2 regions of the Micromonospora sp. NPDC005194 genome follow, and region 1 is predicted to be linked to the other one. Evidence: predicted binding sites of a transcription regulator. Region 1 holds the regulator's gene; the other holds the start of a gene.

What was found. The regulator HrcA, encoded in region 1, represses chaperone genes, less so after heat shock. The targets are predictions, from matches to a motif close to GGTTNGCACNCTCNNNNNGAGNGTGCNAACC.
Region 2: a site for HrcA is predicted at 1,594-1,624, ahead of groL (chaperonin GroEL). Genes of this name have one in related genera too.

The regions. Positions count from the first base shown of each region.
Region 1 is NZ_JBEXIA010000024.1:59,689-66,943, reverse strand. Features, by position in the region: gene ABZU53_RS20720 (16S rRNA (uracil(1498)-N(3))-methyltransferase) at 75-809, opposite strand; gene dnaJ (molecular chaperone DnaJ) at 811-1,956, opposite strand; gene hrcA (heat-inducible transcriptional repressor HrcA) at 2,030-3,052, opposite strand; gene ABZU53_RS20705 (DUF4870 domain-containing protein) at 3,279-3,917, shown strand; gene hemW (radical SAM family heme chaperone HemW) at 4,031-5,254, opposite strand; gene ABZU53_RS20695 (enoyl-CoA hydratase-related protein) at 5,274-6,083, shown strand; gene ABZU53_RS20690 (hypothetical protein) at 6,343-7,203, shown strand.
Region 2 is NZ_JBEXIA010000006.1:60,947-68,201, forward strand. Features, by position in the region: gene ABZU53_RS06995 (cold-shock protein) at 1-80, shown strand, start outside; gene ABZU53_RS07000 (hypothetical protein) at 806-1,546, shown strand; gene groL (chaperonin GroEL) at 1,817-3,439, shown strand; gene ABZU53_RS07010 (hypothetical protein) at 3,498-3,743, opposite strand; gene ABZU53_RS07015 (GNAT family N-acetyltransferase) at 3,821-4,756, opposite strand; gene ABZU53_RS07020 (S8 family serine peptidase) at 4,806-7,255, opposite strand, start outside.

The DNA of each region.
Region 1 (7,255 bases):
GCGGACAAGGTGGGATGCCTGGGTCGGGGCACGAGTCACCACAGCTACACGAGTCACCACAGCTAGCGGTGGGACTACCAGCGGCCGAGGCGGGTGGCGAGCACGCTGAGCGCGGCCACGCCGGCCGTGGAGGTCCGCAGCACCTCCGGCCCGAGGCGTACCGGCCGGCCGCCGGCCTCGCGGAAGGCGGTCAACTCGGCCGGAGCGATGCCGCCCTCGGGGCCGACGACCAGGACGATCTCACCGATGGAGGGCAGGTCGGCGGTGGTGAGCCGCTCCTCGGCCTCCTCGTGCAGGACGAACCCGGCGGCGGCGCCGGCGATGCGGCGGGCGACCGTCGCGGTGGACTCGTCGGGCGCGCCGGCCACCACCGGCAGCCAGGGCCGGCGGGCCTGCTTCGCCGCCTCGCGGGCGGTGGCGACCCACTTCTCGCGGGCCCGTACGCCCCGGTCGCCGCGCCACTGGGCCACCGAGCGCGACGCCGCCCAGGGCACGATCTCGTCCACCCCGACCTCGGTCATCGCCTGCACGGCCAGCTCGCCCCGGTCACCCTTGGCGATGCCCTGCACGGTGACGATCCGGGGTACGGGCGCGTCCGCGTACCCCCGGGAGGTGACGGCGACCTCCAGGCTGCCCCGGCCGACGGCGGTGACCACGGCGGCGGCCGTGCCGCCCCGCCCGTCGGCGAGCAGCAGCTCCTCGCCGACGCGCAGCCGCTGCACGGTGGCGGCGTGGTGCCCCTCGGGCCCGTCGAGGGTCAGCGCGTCGCCGGTGGGCAGCGCGTCGACCAAAAAGAGCGGCGCGGACACGTCAGGCGTGGCCGTTGAACGCGTCGCGCATCCGGGAGAAGAAGCCGCCCTGCTTGGTCAGCTCGGCGACCTCCTCACCCCGGGTCTTGGCGAAGTCGCGCAGCATCTTCTCCTGGTCGGGGTCGAGCTTGGTGGGCGTCCGGACGTCGAGGTGCACGTAGAGGTCACCCCGGCCGGTGCCGCGCAGGTGCGGCACACCCCGGGCGCGCAGCCGCAGCGTGCTGGCCGGCTGGGTGCCGGCCTTGACGTCGACGGTCTCCTCGCTGTCCAGCGTCTTGATGGTGAGCCGGGTGCCCAGCGCGGCGGCGGTCATCGGCACGGTGACCCGGCAGTGCAGGTCGTCGCCCTTGCGGGAGTAGACGTCGTGTGGCCTCTCGTGGATCTCCACGTAGAGGTCACCGGCGGTGCCGCCGCCCGGGCCGACCTCGCCCTGCTGGGCCAGCCGGATCCGCATGCCGTCCTCGACACCGGCCGGGATCTTGACGGTGAGCGAACGGCGGGTGCGCACCCGGCCGTCGCCGGCACAGGTGGGGCAGGGGTGCGGGATGGTCGTGCCGTAGCCCTGGCAGACGGTGCACGGCCGGGCGGAGACCACCTGGCCGAGGAAGGTGCGCTGCACCGACTGCACCTCGCCCCGACCGCCGCACGCCTCGCAGGTGGCCAGGTGGGTGCCGGCCGCCGTGCCGGCGCCCGAGCAGGTGGTGCAGAGCACCGCGGTGTCGACGGTGATCGGGGCCTCGACGCCGAACGCCGTCTCGTGCAGGTCGAGTTCGAGCCGCAGGATCGCGTCGGCGCCCGGCCGGGTCCGCGGCCGTGGGCCACGGGCGCCACCTGCCGCGCCGCCGAAGAACGCGTCCATGATGTCCTGGAAGCCGACGAACGGGCCGGCTCCGCCCGGGCCACCCGGGCCGCCCGCGCCGCCGCCTCCCGGGGCGAGCGGGTCGCCACCCAGGTCGACGATCTGCCGCTTGCGGTCGTCCGAGAGGACCTCGTACGCGGCGTTGATGTCCTTGAACTTCTCCTGGGCCTCCGGGTCCGGATTGACGTCCGGGTGGAACTGGCGTGCCAGCTTGCGGTAGGCGCGCTTGATCTCGTCATCGGAGGCTTCCCGGCTGACACCGAGGATGCCGTAGTAGTCCCTGGCCACTGCGTTCCGTGTCCTCATGTTCGTCTCGCGTTACGCCGACCGGCGGCCGCAGCCGGCCGTCGGCCCTGACTGGTCAGTTCTGGGCCAGCAGCTCGCCCACGTAGCGTGCCACGGCGCGCACCGTGGCGATGGTGCCGGGGTAGTCCATGCGGGTGGGCCCCAACACGCCGAGGCCGCCCACGATGGTGGCACCCGGGCCGTACCCGGTGCTGACCACCGAGGCGGCGCGCAGGTTGTCGAACTCGTTCTCGTCGCCGATCAGGACCCGGGTCGTGCTGGGCTCGGTCTCGCCGATGAGCTTGAGCAGCACGACCTCCTCCTCCAGCGCCTCCAGGATGGGTCGCAGCGAGCCCTGGAAGTCGAGCAGGCCGCCCCGGGTGAGGTTGGCGGTGCCGGCCAGGGCGATGCGTTCCTCGTGCCGCTCGACAAGCGTCTCCAGCAGGACGGTGGAGAGGGTGGTCATCGCCGGACGCAGCTCGGCCGGCGCCTCCTCGACCAGCGCCTGCACCAGCGGCGGGGTCTCGGACAGCCGGGCGCCGGCGAGCTTCTCGTTGACGAGCCGGCGCAGGTCGGTGACGTCGTCGGCGGGGACCGGGCCGGGCAGCTCCACCAGCCGCTGCTCGACCCGCCCGGTGTCGGCGATCATGACGAGCATCAGCCGGGTGGTGGAGATCGGCACCAGCTCCAGGTGCCGCACCGAGGAGCGGGCCAGGCTCGGGTACTGCACGACGGCCACCTGCCGGGTGAGCTGGGCGAGCAGGCGTACGGTGCGGTGCACCACGTCGTCGAGATCGACCGCGCCGACGAGGAAGCGCTCGATGGCCCGACGTTCGGCGGGACTGAGCGGCTTGACCCGGGACAGCCGGTCGACGAAGAGGCGGTAGCCGCGGTCGGTGGGCACCCGGCCGGCACTGGTGTGCGGCTGCCGGATGTAGCCCTCCTCCTCCAGCACGGCCATGTCGTTGCGGACCGTCGCCGGGGAGACCCCGAGCTGGTGGCGCTCGACCAGCGCCTTGCTGCCGACCGGCTCCTGGGTGGAGACGTAGTCCTCGACGATGGCGCGGAGCACGGCGAGCTTGCGGTCGTCCAGACCCATCCTCCGCACCTCCTGTCGCACGTCGGCCGGCGGCCCACCCGGGGCCGACGGCCGTCCTGGCACTCGACTGTAACGAGTGCCAGTCTACGTCGGCACCCCCACCGACGCGATGATCAACGACAGGCCGTGGGTGCGGCCCGCGCCACCTTGCGCGGGCCGATCGGCCCGCGCGGCCGGGCGGTATCGCTCTGGTGCGACGTTGCCGCCGACACCTACCGTGACAGTCATGACTGAACCACCTCGCCCTCCCGGCGCGGGAGACCCCGGCAGTTACCCGCCGGAGCCGACTCTCCCGGGCTCGCCCTCCGCGGCCGAGCCGCCCACCGCACCACTGTCCGGGGCACCCGGCCCGGCCGGCTATCCCCCGGCCGGTGGCTATCCGCCGCCCACCGGTGACCAACCGCCGTCGGGCGGCTACCCTCCGCCAGGTGGTTACCCCCCGCCGGGCGGTTACCCCCCGGGCAGCCCGACTGGCGGCTATCCGACCGGCGGCGCCTTCGGCGGCCCCGGCGGCGGCTACGCCAACAACGAGGACAAGACCTGGGCGCTGGTCGCGCACTTCGGCGGCGCGGCCGGCATGATCATCAGTGGGGGCGTGCTCGGCTGGGTCGCCCCGCTGGTGGCGATGCTGGCCCGGGGCAACCAGTCCCCGACGGTCCGGGCGCACGCCGTCGCCGCGCTCAACTTCCAGCTCATCTGGTCGATCGTCGGCCTGGTCGGCTGGGTGCTCTCGTGCATCCTGATCGGCTTCATCGGCGTCGGGGCGGCCATCATCCTCGGTGCCGTGTTCGGCATCCTCGCCGGCATCAAGGCCAACGAGGGCAGCCTCTACCGCTACCCCCTCTCGGCCAACCTCGTCAAGTGATCCGGGCCGGCCGCTCCCCCGGCCGGTCCGGCGCACCGCCCGCACGGCCGGCCGGGGCGCGGGCTGACCGGCGACGGTCGGTCGCACCTGCCGGCCGGGGCGGCGCGTCCGGGTCAGGGCAGCAGGTCGCGGACGACCGCGTCGGCGAGCAGCCGGCCGCGCAGCGTGAGCACCGCTCGGCCGGCGGCGTAGTCCCCGGCGGCCAGCAGGCCGTCGGCGAGGGCCCGCTCGGCGCCGGCCCGGCCGGCCGCGTCGAGCACCGCCAGCGGCAGCCCGCTGGCGAGCCGCAGCCGGAGCATCACGTCCTCCATGTGGGCCTCGTCGACGGTGAGCACCTCGCGGGCCAGGCCGGGTGACGCGCCGGAGGCCAGCCGCTGGGCGTACGTCGTGGGGTGCTTGACGTTCCACCAGCGCACCCCGCCGACGTGGCTGTGCGCCCCCGGGCCGAGCCCCCACCAGTCCGCGCCGGTCCAGTAGAGCAGGTTGTGCCGGCACCGGGCCGCGTCGGTGCGCGCCCAGTTGGACACCTCGTACCAGGACAGGCCGGCCGCGTCGAGGGCGGCCTCCGCGGCCAGGTAGCGGTCCGCGGCGACGTCGTCGCTGGGGTACGCCAGCTCGCCGCGCCGCATCCGGGCGGCGAGCCGGGTGCCGTCCTCGACGATGAGGGCGTACGCGCTGACGTGATCGACCCCGGCGGCGACGACCTGCTCCAGGGTTGCGGCGAAGTCCTCGACCCGCTCCCCCGGCGTGCCGTAGATCAGGTCCAGGTTGACGTGCTCGAACCCGGCGTCGCGTGCCTCAAGGGCGGCGGCGGTGGCCCGACCGGCGCTGTGTTTGCGGTCCAGGATCGCCAGCACCCCCGGGGAGGCGGACTGCATGCCCAGCGAGATCCGGGTGTAGCCGGCTGCCCGCAGCCGCCGCAACGACTCCGGGGTCACCGACTCCGGGTTGGCCTCGGTGGTCACCTCGACGTCGGCGGCGAGCCCCCAGGTGCGGTCGATGCCGTCGAGGATGCGGGCCAGGTCGTCGGCGGGGAGCAGGGTCGGGGTGCCGCCGCCGACGAAGACCGTGTCGACCCGGGGCGGCGGACTGTCGCCGAGCACCCGGGCGGCGAGCGACAGCTCGGCCAGCACGGTGTCGGCGTACGCCTCGCGGCTGGCGCCCCCGCCCAGCTCGGCGGCCGTGTAGGTGTTGAAGTCGCAGTAGCCGCAGCGACTGGCGCAGAACGGCACGTGGACGTACACGCCGAAGCCGCGCGCGCCGACCGCCGAGGTGGCGGTGGCGGGCAGCGATCCGTCGACGGGGACGGTCTCACCATCTGGAAGGACGCCGGGCATGGCCACTAGTGTGCCCGGCATGACCTCTCCCGACGTCCTCGTGCGGGTCGCCACGGCCCGTGGGGTGACCACCCTCACCCTGGACAGCCCACACAACCGCAATGCGCTCTCCACCGCCCTGATGACCCAGTTGCTGGCCGGACTGGCCGACGCGGTGGCCGACGACGCGGTCCGGGTGATCGTGCTGGACCACACGGGCCCGGTCTTCTGCGCGGGCGCGGACCTGAAGGAGACCGCTGCGGCGTACGCCAGCGGCACGGTGCCGGCCGGGATGCTGGGGGACGTGCTGGCGGCGCTCTGGGACTGCCCGAAGCCGGTGCTCGCGCGGGTCGCCGGGCCGGCTCGGGCCGGCGGGCTGGGCCTGATCGCGGCCGCCGACCTGGCGGTCTGCGCCGACGAGGCGACGTTCGCCTTCACCGAGGTGCGGATCGGGGTGATCCCGGCGGTGATCTCGGCAACCGTGCTGCCCCGCCTGCACCCGCGTGCCGCCGCCGAGCTGTACCTGACCGGCGACACCTTCGACGGCCGCCGGGCGGCCGAGATCGGCCTGGTCACGGCCGCCGTGCCGGCCGACGGGCTGGACGACGCGGTACGGCGCTACTGCGACTCGCTGGTGCGCGGCGCGCCCGGCGCGCTGGCCGGCGCGAAGGAGCTGCTGCGCCGACCGGGCACCACCGAGCTGCGGGCTGACCTGGCGCGGCTGTCCGCCCTCTCGACCGGTTACTTCCTCTCCGACGAGGGGCGCGAGGGGGTCCTGGCCTTCCGGGAAAAGAGATTGGCTCGATGGGTGGCCGCTCTGGACGGTGGTTCCGCTGATCATGCCGGGTAGGGGCGGGACGCGCCGCTGAACGTGCCGGGTAGGGCCGGGACGTGTCAATCGGTCAAGTCCTTGACCGGTCAATCGCTTCCCGGCGTCCAGGTCGGGTGACGTGGCAGACAACCCAGAGCCCGGTCGGCGCGGCAGGTGAGTTCGGCGCCGGAGCGGGAACGTCCCGATCGGTACGCGGCGGCAGCGCGGACCCCGAACCGGTCGGACGACCCGGACGACGCCACCGGGGACGTACGCTTGTCGAACTGTCGATCAGGGGGTGTGGGTGCGAACTCGGGCAACCGTGGCGGGTGGAGTGGTGCTCATCCTCGTCGCTGTGATCGCGATCTGGCTCGTCGTCCGGCAGGTCGGGGATCAACTGCGACTGCCGCGGGCGGGACGCACCTGCACGGTCCAGGCCGACGGCCGGGTCGCGCTGGACGTCGAGCAGATGGCCAACGCGGCGACCATCGCGGCGATCGGCGCCCAGCGCGGGATGCCGGAGCGGGCCGTGGTGATCGCGCTGGCCACCGCCTACCAGGAGTCGGGGCTGCGCAACCTCGCCGACGGCGACCGGGACTCGGTCGGCCTGTTCCAGCAGCGCCCGAGTCAGGGCTGGGGCACGTCGGCGCAGATCCGCGACTCCCGCTACGCGGCGAACAGGTTCTACGCCGCGCTGAAGAAGGTGCGCGGCTGGGAGAAGATGCGGGTCACCGATGCCGCCCAGCGGGTGCAGCGCTCGGCGTTCCCCGAGGCGTACGAGAAGTGGGCCGACGACTCCGAGGTGCTCAGCAAGGCACTGCTCGGCGACGTCACCGGCGCGGTGGCCTGCACGGTGGGGCGTACCCCGGTGATGCACGGCGCGGCGGCGACCGCCCAACTGACCCGCAACCTGGTGCTGGACTGGGGCGTGTCGAGCGCCGGCCCGGCCAGCCAGACCGGGCTGGCGGTGACGGCGGACGACCAGCGCGACGGTTGGCGGTACGCGCACTGGCTGGTCTCGCACGCCCAGGACCACGGGGTGAAGCGGGTCCGCTTCGGCGACCTGGAGTGGACCGCCCGCAACGGCACCTGGGGCCGGGTCACCGGCGAGCAGGGCCCCGCCGGTCAGGTGGTGGCCGAGGTCTTCGCCGAGGGCTGACGACCCGGATCTCTTAACCGGCAGTCACCGCACAATCGGGCACGGCACCACA
Region 2 (7,255 bases), on a different contig from region 1:
ACGACGGCCAGCGGGTGGAGTTCGAGATCGCCCAGGGCCAGAAGGGCCCGCAGGCGGAACACGTACGCGTCATCGCCTGAGCGAATTCCCGACCTTTTCGCTCGCGGATCACCCCCGATCGGCTGGCGGGTCGGGGCTGCGGTGCGGACGCCCACCCGGGAAGATCGTGAGCCGTTCCAGCCGATGCTGAGGAGGGTTCATGACCGACCAGCCGCCCCCACCCACCACGCCCTCCGGGCCGGGTGAGCCGGGCCCGTCCGACCCCACCTCACCCATCTCCGGCGCGGCCCCGGGCACGCCACCGGCCTCCGGCGCAGCCCCCGGGCCGCTACCCGGACACGACCCCGGCCCTGCGATGCCACCCGGATACGGCCCCGGCCCTGCGATGCCGCCTGGATACGGCCCCGGCCCTGCGATGCCGCCTGGATACGGGCCGCCACCCGGCCCGATCCCCCAGGGTTGGGGGCAGGCCGGTCCGGCGGGTACGCCGGATCCCACCGCGCAGGGCGGTTGGGGTCCACCGGCTGGGCCGCCGCCCGGTTGGGATCCCGCGCGGGGCGGTTGGGGTCCGGCCGGTGCGCCGCCGCAGGGCTGGGTCTTTCCGCCCACCGGCGGCTACCCGCCGGGGTCTGGTCCCTACGGTGGGCAGCCGTGGTATCCGGGGGCGCCGGTCAGCTGGTACCCGCCAGGTCACGGGTTCGATCCGAACGACGCCCTGGTCACTCCGCCCGGTGCCGGCATTGGGGCCTGGTTCGAGCGGTGCGGGGGCGCGCTGCGCCGAAGCTGGCGGCAGTTGGTGCCGATCATGCTGCTCACGCAGGTCCTGCCGGCGGCGGTGCTCTCGGTCATCTCGCTGGGTGTGGACCCGTCGCCCGGCTGGGAGGCGCAGGCCGAGATGGATCCGGCGGCCGGGCTGCCGGACAACTTCGCCGCCACCCTGGCGACCCTCGCCGTCGTGCTGGTCGGCGGCAGCCTGCTGATCGGTCTGGTGCAGGCGGTGGGGTGGGCCGCCGGCAGTTGGGTGATCACCCAGCAGGCCACCGGGCGGCCCGCCAGCCTGGATGCGGCGCTGCGGTACGGCCTGCGCCGGGCGCTCGGCCTCTGGGGCTGGACGTTGCTGGTCAGCGTGCTCATCGGTATCGGCTTCTGCTTCTGCGTCCTGCCGGGCATCTATCTGGCGTTCGCGTTGAGCCTGGTCGGTCCGGTCTACCTGTTCGAGCGGCAGAACCCGATCGGCCGGTCGTTCGGGATGTTCCACGCCCGGCTCGGGCTGTTGCTCGGCCGGGTGGCCGTGGTGGGCGGGGCTGTGATCGTCGGCACCGTGGTTCCGGGCTTCCTGGAGTCGGTGGGCACCGGCGCGTTGGGCACGGACCCGTTCGCGTCCCCGGGCGCCGCGGTCGGGGTGGTGGCGGTGATCGGTGTCGCGGCGCTGCTGGCGCTGCCGGCCCACCTCGTCCAGTTGATCGGTCTGCTGGTCACGTACACCGAGCAGCGGGCCCATGAGGGGCCGGTGAACAGCGCCGGACTGGCGGCCGAACTCGGCTGAGCGGCGTCATCGTGCTTGCACTCGGCAGGTGAGAGTGCTAAACAAGTCATTGGCACTCGCGTACCGTGAGTGCCAACGGTCGGGACGGTGGGGCCAGGTTGCCCAGGCGTGGAGACGCCGGGGCGGCACATGGCCGGTCGTCGCGGGCTATCCGGCCCGGCCGGAGGACGTCGTCGTCGCCTGGTGGCGGCGTCCCAAGGTGCGTAAACCAGGCGGCCCATCCGGGACACACACTCGGGTGGCCGTGAGTGTCCAGGAGGACAACGCCGTATGGCAAAGATGATCGCGTTCGACGAAGAGGCGCGCCGCGGCCTCGAGCGGGGCATGAACCAGCTCGCCGACGCCGTAAAGGTGACCCTCGGCCCGAAGGGCCGCAACGTCGTGCTCGAGAAGAAGTGGGGTGCCCCCACCATCACCAACGATGGTGTGAGCATCGCCAAGGAGATCGAGCTCGAGGATCCGTACGAGAAGATCGGCGCCGAGCTGGTCAAGGAGGTCGCCAAGAAGACCGACGACGTCGCCGGTGACGGCACGACGACGGCGACCGTCCTGGCCCAGGCCCTGGTTCGCGAGGGCCTGCGCAACGTGGCCGCCGGCGCCAACCCGATGGCCCTGAAGCGGGGCATCGAGGCTGCGGTCGCGAGCGTCTCGGAGGAGCTGTCCAAGCTCGCCAAGGACGTCGAGACCAAGGAGCAGATCGCCTCCACCGCCTCCATCTCCGCTGGCGACAGCACCGTCGGCGAGATCATCGCCGAGGCGATGGACAAGGTCGGCAAGGAAGGCGTCATCACCGTCGAGGAGAGCAACACCTTCGGGCTGGAGCTGGAGCTCACCGAGGGTATGCGCTTCGACAAGGGCTACATCTCGGCCTACTTCATGACCGACCCGGAGCGCATGGAGGCCGTCTTCGACGACCCCTACCTCCTGATCGTCAACAGCAAGATCTCGTCGGTCAAGGACCTGCTTCCGATCCTGGAGAAGGTCATGCAGTCGGGCAAGTCGCTGCTGATCATCGCCGAGGACATCGAGGGCGAGGCCCTGGCCACCCTGGTCGTCAACAAGGTCCGGGGCACCTTCAAGTCCGTCGCCGTCAAGGCGCCGGGCTTCGGTGACCGCCGCAAGGCCATGCTCGCCGACATCGCCATCCTCACCGGTGGCCAGGTCATCAGCGAGGAAGTCGGCCTCAAGCTGGACGCCGTCGGCCTCGACATGCTGGGCCGCGCCCGCAAGGTCGTGGTGACCAAGGACGAGACCACCATCGTCGACGGTGCCGGCGACGCCGACCAGATCCAGGGTCGGGTCAACCAGATCCGGGCCGAGATCGACAAGAGCGACTCCGACTACGACCGCGAGAAGCTGCAGGAGCGGCTGGCCAAGCTGGCCGGTGGCGTTGCGGTGATCAAGGTCGGCGCGGCCACCGAGGTCGAGCTCAAGGAGCGCAAGCACCGCATCGAGGACGCCGTTCGCAACGCGAAGGCCGCCGTCGAGGAGGGCATCGTCCCGGGTGGTGGCGTCGCGCTGGTGCAGGCCGGCAAGACCGCCTTCGACAAGCTGGACCTGGTCGGCGACGAGGCGACCGGTGCCAACATCGTCAAGGTCGCGCTGGACGCCCCGCTGCGGCAGATCGCCGTCAACGCCGGCCTCGAGGGCGGCGTCGTGGTGGAGAAGGTCCGTAACCTCGAAGCGGGTCACGGCCTCAACGCCGCCAACGGCGAGTACGTCGACCTGCTGGCCGCGGGCATCATCGACCCGGCCAAGGTGACGCGCTCGGCGCTGCAGAACGCCGCTTCCATCGCGGCGCTCTTCCTCACCACCGAGGCCGTCGTCGCGGACAAGCCGGAGAAGAACCCGGCTGCCCCGGCGGGCCCGGGTGGCGGGGACATGGACTTCTGAGTCCAGTTCCGACACACCGAACGGGGCGGGCCGCTGACGCGGTCCGCCCCGTTCGTCGTCAGGTGGGCAGTGGGCGCTGGTTGCGGCGCTTCTGCGCCCGGTCGTACGGCGGGAGCAGCTGGATCGGCGCGTCCACCATCTCCTGCGGTTCCTCGGTCAGCCGCTCGCCGTCGGTGGTCATCTCGGCAAGTTGCTCGGCGTCGCCGTAGTCGAGCCGGTCGAACGGGAGTTGGCCGGGCAGTTCGCCGACCGGTTTCCAGGTGATCGGCGGGCCGTCCTCGGTCTGGTCGTCATCCGTGGTCATGGCTGCCTCCTCTACCGAAACGGTAGGGGGCGTCGATGGGTAATGCGGGCGAATGGACTCATGTCCCATTTGCCCTCTCACGTCACCGGTAGGGTCCGCCGGTACAGGAAGAAGACCCGCTCGATCCGGGCGCCCGCGCTGCCCGAGTAGAACGGCACCGGCCCCACCCAGCCAATCTGCGCCCGGTCCACCCCCGCCGCACGCTGGTCGCGCAGGCAGCGTCGCAGCAGCACCCCGCCGATGCCCGACCCCTCGGCGGCGGGCGCGGTGCCCATCGGCCCGAACCAGCTCGGCCGGGACGACCCGTAGGCGGCGAAACCCAGCACCTCGCCGGTCCGCTCCGCCAGGTGGCAGCCCGCCCCCGCGCGGCCCACCGACCCGGCCAGCTCGCCGTCCCAGGCGCCACCGAAGGTGGACCGGGCGAACGCGGCCAGCGCCGGCAGGTCCGCGGGCTCCGCCCGGCGTACCGTGATGCCCTGCCCAGCCAGCCGTTGCTCCGCGGCCTCCGTCGACCGCAGGGCCGGTGACTCGTCGTACGACAGGTCCGCCGTCATGTTCCAGGCGGTCCGGTCCTGGTGGTAGCCGAGCGCCAGGGCGGCGCACACCGCTGGCGTGTACCGCACGTCGATGCCCGGCCAGGCGTAGTACGGCGGGTTTCCGGCGAGCAGCACCTCGGTGACGCCGCGCTCGGCGAGTGCCTGTTCGGCCCGCGACAGCAGCGCGCGGCCCACCCCCCGGCGGCGCTGCCCGGGGAGCACCGCGACCAGGTCCACGTGCCCGATGCCCACCTCGGCCGGCGACACCGAGCAGAGCAGCACCCCGACCAGGTCGTTCCCCCGGTACGCGCCCAGCCCGACCACCGCGCGGTCGGCAGCGGCCCGGGTCCACAGCACGTCCACGATGGCGGCCGCCTCGGCGGCGTCCTCGGGCAGGTCGAGCGCCTGCGCGCAGAACCGCGTCACGGTGGGCGCGAGGTCGGGGCTCAGTTCGGCGACGGTGATCTCGGCGTCCATGGTCGCCGACCCTAGATCACCTGCTGGCGGTGACCGGCCCCGCCCTCGTTCACCCCCGGGCGGCGCGAACGGCTGCGTACGCGTCGACCTGGCCGGCGCCGGTGACGTTCGCCGGGCCGCCGCAGGCGTCGGTGGGGTTGCCGGAACGGTACGTCGGCTCGGCCGGCGTCGCGGTGTCCCGCAGGATCTGCCGGGTCCTGGTCAGGTCCCCGACCAGCGCCGGGTTCGCCGACCACATGAGCGCGACCACTCCCGCCACCTGCGGGGTCGCCATCGACGTGCCGTCCAGCGCCGCGTACCCGCCGCCGGGCATGGCCGACACCACGCCCACCCCGGGCGCCAGCACGTCCGGTTTGCCCGTGCCGCCCGGCACCGGCCCGCGTGAGGAGAACTCGGCCACCCGCCGGTGCGCGTCCACCGCGCCCACGGTCAGCACGTTCGCGTACGGAGCGGGCGGGTCGTCGATCGACGCGCACCACGGGCCGGTGTTGCCGGCCGCGGCGACCACGAAGATCCCGGCGGCGTCCAGCGCCGTGGTGGCCGGGAGCAGGGCCTCCCGGTCGCAGCCCTCGATCGCCGGGCAGCCCCACGAGTTGGTCAGCACCTGCGGGGCGCGCTCTGGCCGGCCGTCGGTGAACGGATCACCGCCGGCCGGGAAGGGCGCCAACATGAACTGAAGGCAGTCCAGGTAGTGCCCCGGGCTGCCCAGGTTGCGGTCCAGGTTGACGCAGCCCACCCACTGCGCGTCCGGCGCCACCCCGATGCCGTCCCGCCCGACCGCGCTGCCCACCGTGTGGGTGCCGTGCCCGCCCTGGTCGTTCGGCGTCCGGGTGCCGTCCCACGGGTCGTACCAGGAGTCGTCCCCGCCACGGAACCCGGCCCGCAGCGCCGGATGGCCGCCGTCCACGCCGGAGTCGGAGCTGCCGACCACGATTCCCCTGCCGGTCACCCCCAGCTGGGACCAGACGCGGTCCGCGCCGAGCTGACGGATGTTCCACTCCGGGCCGGTCGGCGCGGGCGCGGTGCCCCGGCTCTGCCCCGCCGGGGCCGGCAGCGGCCGCAGGCGCTGGCTGACCAGCACCCGAGCCACCTCGGGTCGCCGCGCGAGCCAGGCCCGTACGGCCGGGCCGCCATCCACCTCGACCGCGTTGACCAGGTAGTACGGCACCGGGTCGAGTCGTAGCCGCCCCGCCGTGCGGCGCAGGTCGGCCTGGCTGCGGTCGGCGGTGGTCACCAGCCGCCGGTAGACCTCCGCCGCCCGGGCGTCCCGTCCGGCCTGCCCGGGGGCGCCGGCCGGGATCCCGCTCAGGTCGGCCTGCTCGCGCAGCACCACCAGCAGTCGCTCCCCGTACAGGCCGGGTTGGCCGGGCCCGACGTCGACGACACCCACCGTCACCAGCAGGACCGCCACCGCCAGCGCGGCGACCCGGCGACTCGGGGTGCGTGCCGTCGGGCGGGCCAGCAGCACCGCGTACCCGATGGCGACCAGGACCGCGACGGCGAGGCCGGCGCCGGCGGCGGCCGCCACCCAGAACGGGACGTCCCGGGTGCCGATCAGCAGCAGGGTGATCTCTTCCGGGTCGGTGAAGGCCAGCGGGCCGAGCGCGGCCAGGCCCACCAGCCAGCCGGTCGCGGCCCGGCCGGCGCGTGCGGCGTCGGCCGGGTCGGCGGTGGGCCGCCCGGTCGCGGCCGGGTCGGCGGTGGGTCTCCAGGCCGCGGCATACAGCGCCGCCAGCGCGAAGCCCGTCGGCGGCAGGGTCAGCAGGGCGGGCAACTGCGCGCCGGACTGGCCCGTCCCGGCCGCGAGCAGCAGCAGCGCCACCCCGGCGACCAGGCCACCGACCAGCACCAGCCGTCCCGGCCGAGGCGGCCGGCCGACCGCGAACCGGGACCAGAAGGTGGCGTCCAACAGCGTCGCGGCCAGCACCCCGAGCGCGGCCGCCGCCAACAGCGCGAGCGTTGTCTCCAGGAGCCCGCCGAGCGCGCCCAGCCAGGCCCACGGCAGCAGCAGCGCCAACCCGGCGGCGACCGCGAGCAGCGGCACCGGCCCGGGCCGGCGCGATCCACGCTGCCCCCCGACCGGATCCGGGCCCCCGACGGCCGTCGACGCGGCGTCGACGCTCGACTCCGTGCTTCCGGCGGCCCGAGCGGGGGCGGCGTCGCCGTTCGGCGCCGCACCGCCGGTGCGGTCGCTGGCCCCCGACGCGGTGGCGTCGCCGTTCGGCGTCGCACCGCCGGTGCGGTCCCTGGGCCACGACGCGGTGGCGTCGCTGTTCGGCGCCGCACCGCCGGTGCGGTCGCTGGCCCACGACGCGGTGGCGTCGGGAGCGGCGGCGACGTCCGAGCCGGACGATCGTCGCGCCGACCAGGCCACGGTGAGCGCGCTGAGCGATGCGACGGCGGCCAGCGCGGCGAGGTACGCCTCGTGGTGTACGGGCGGCACGATGCGCAGCAGCGTGAGCACGCCGAGGGTGAGCGCGGCGGCCAACCACACCCGCC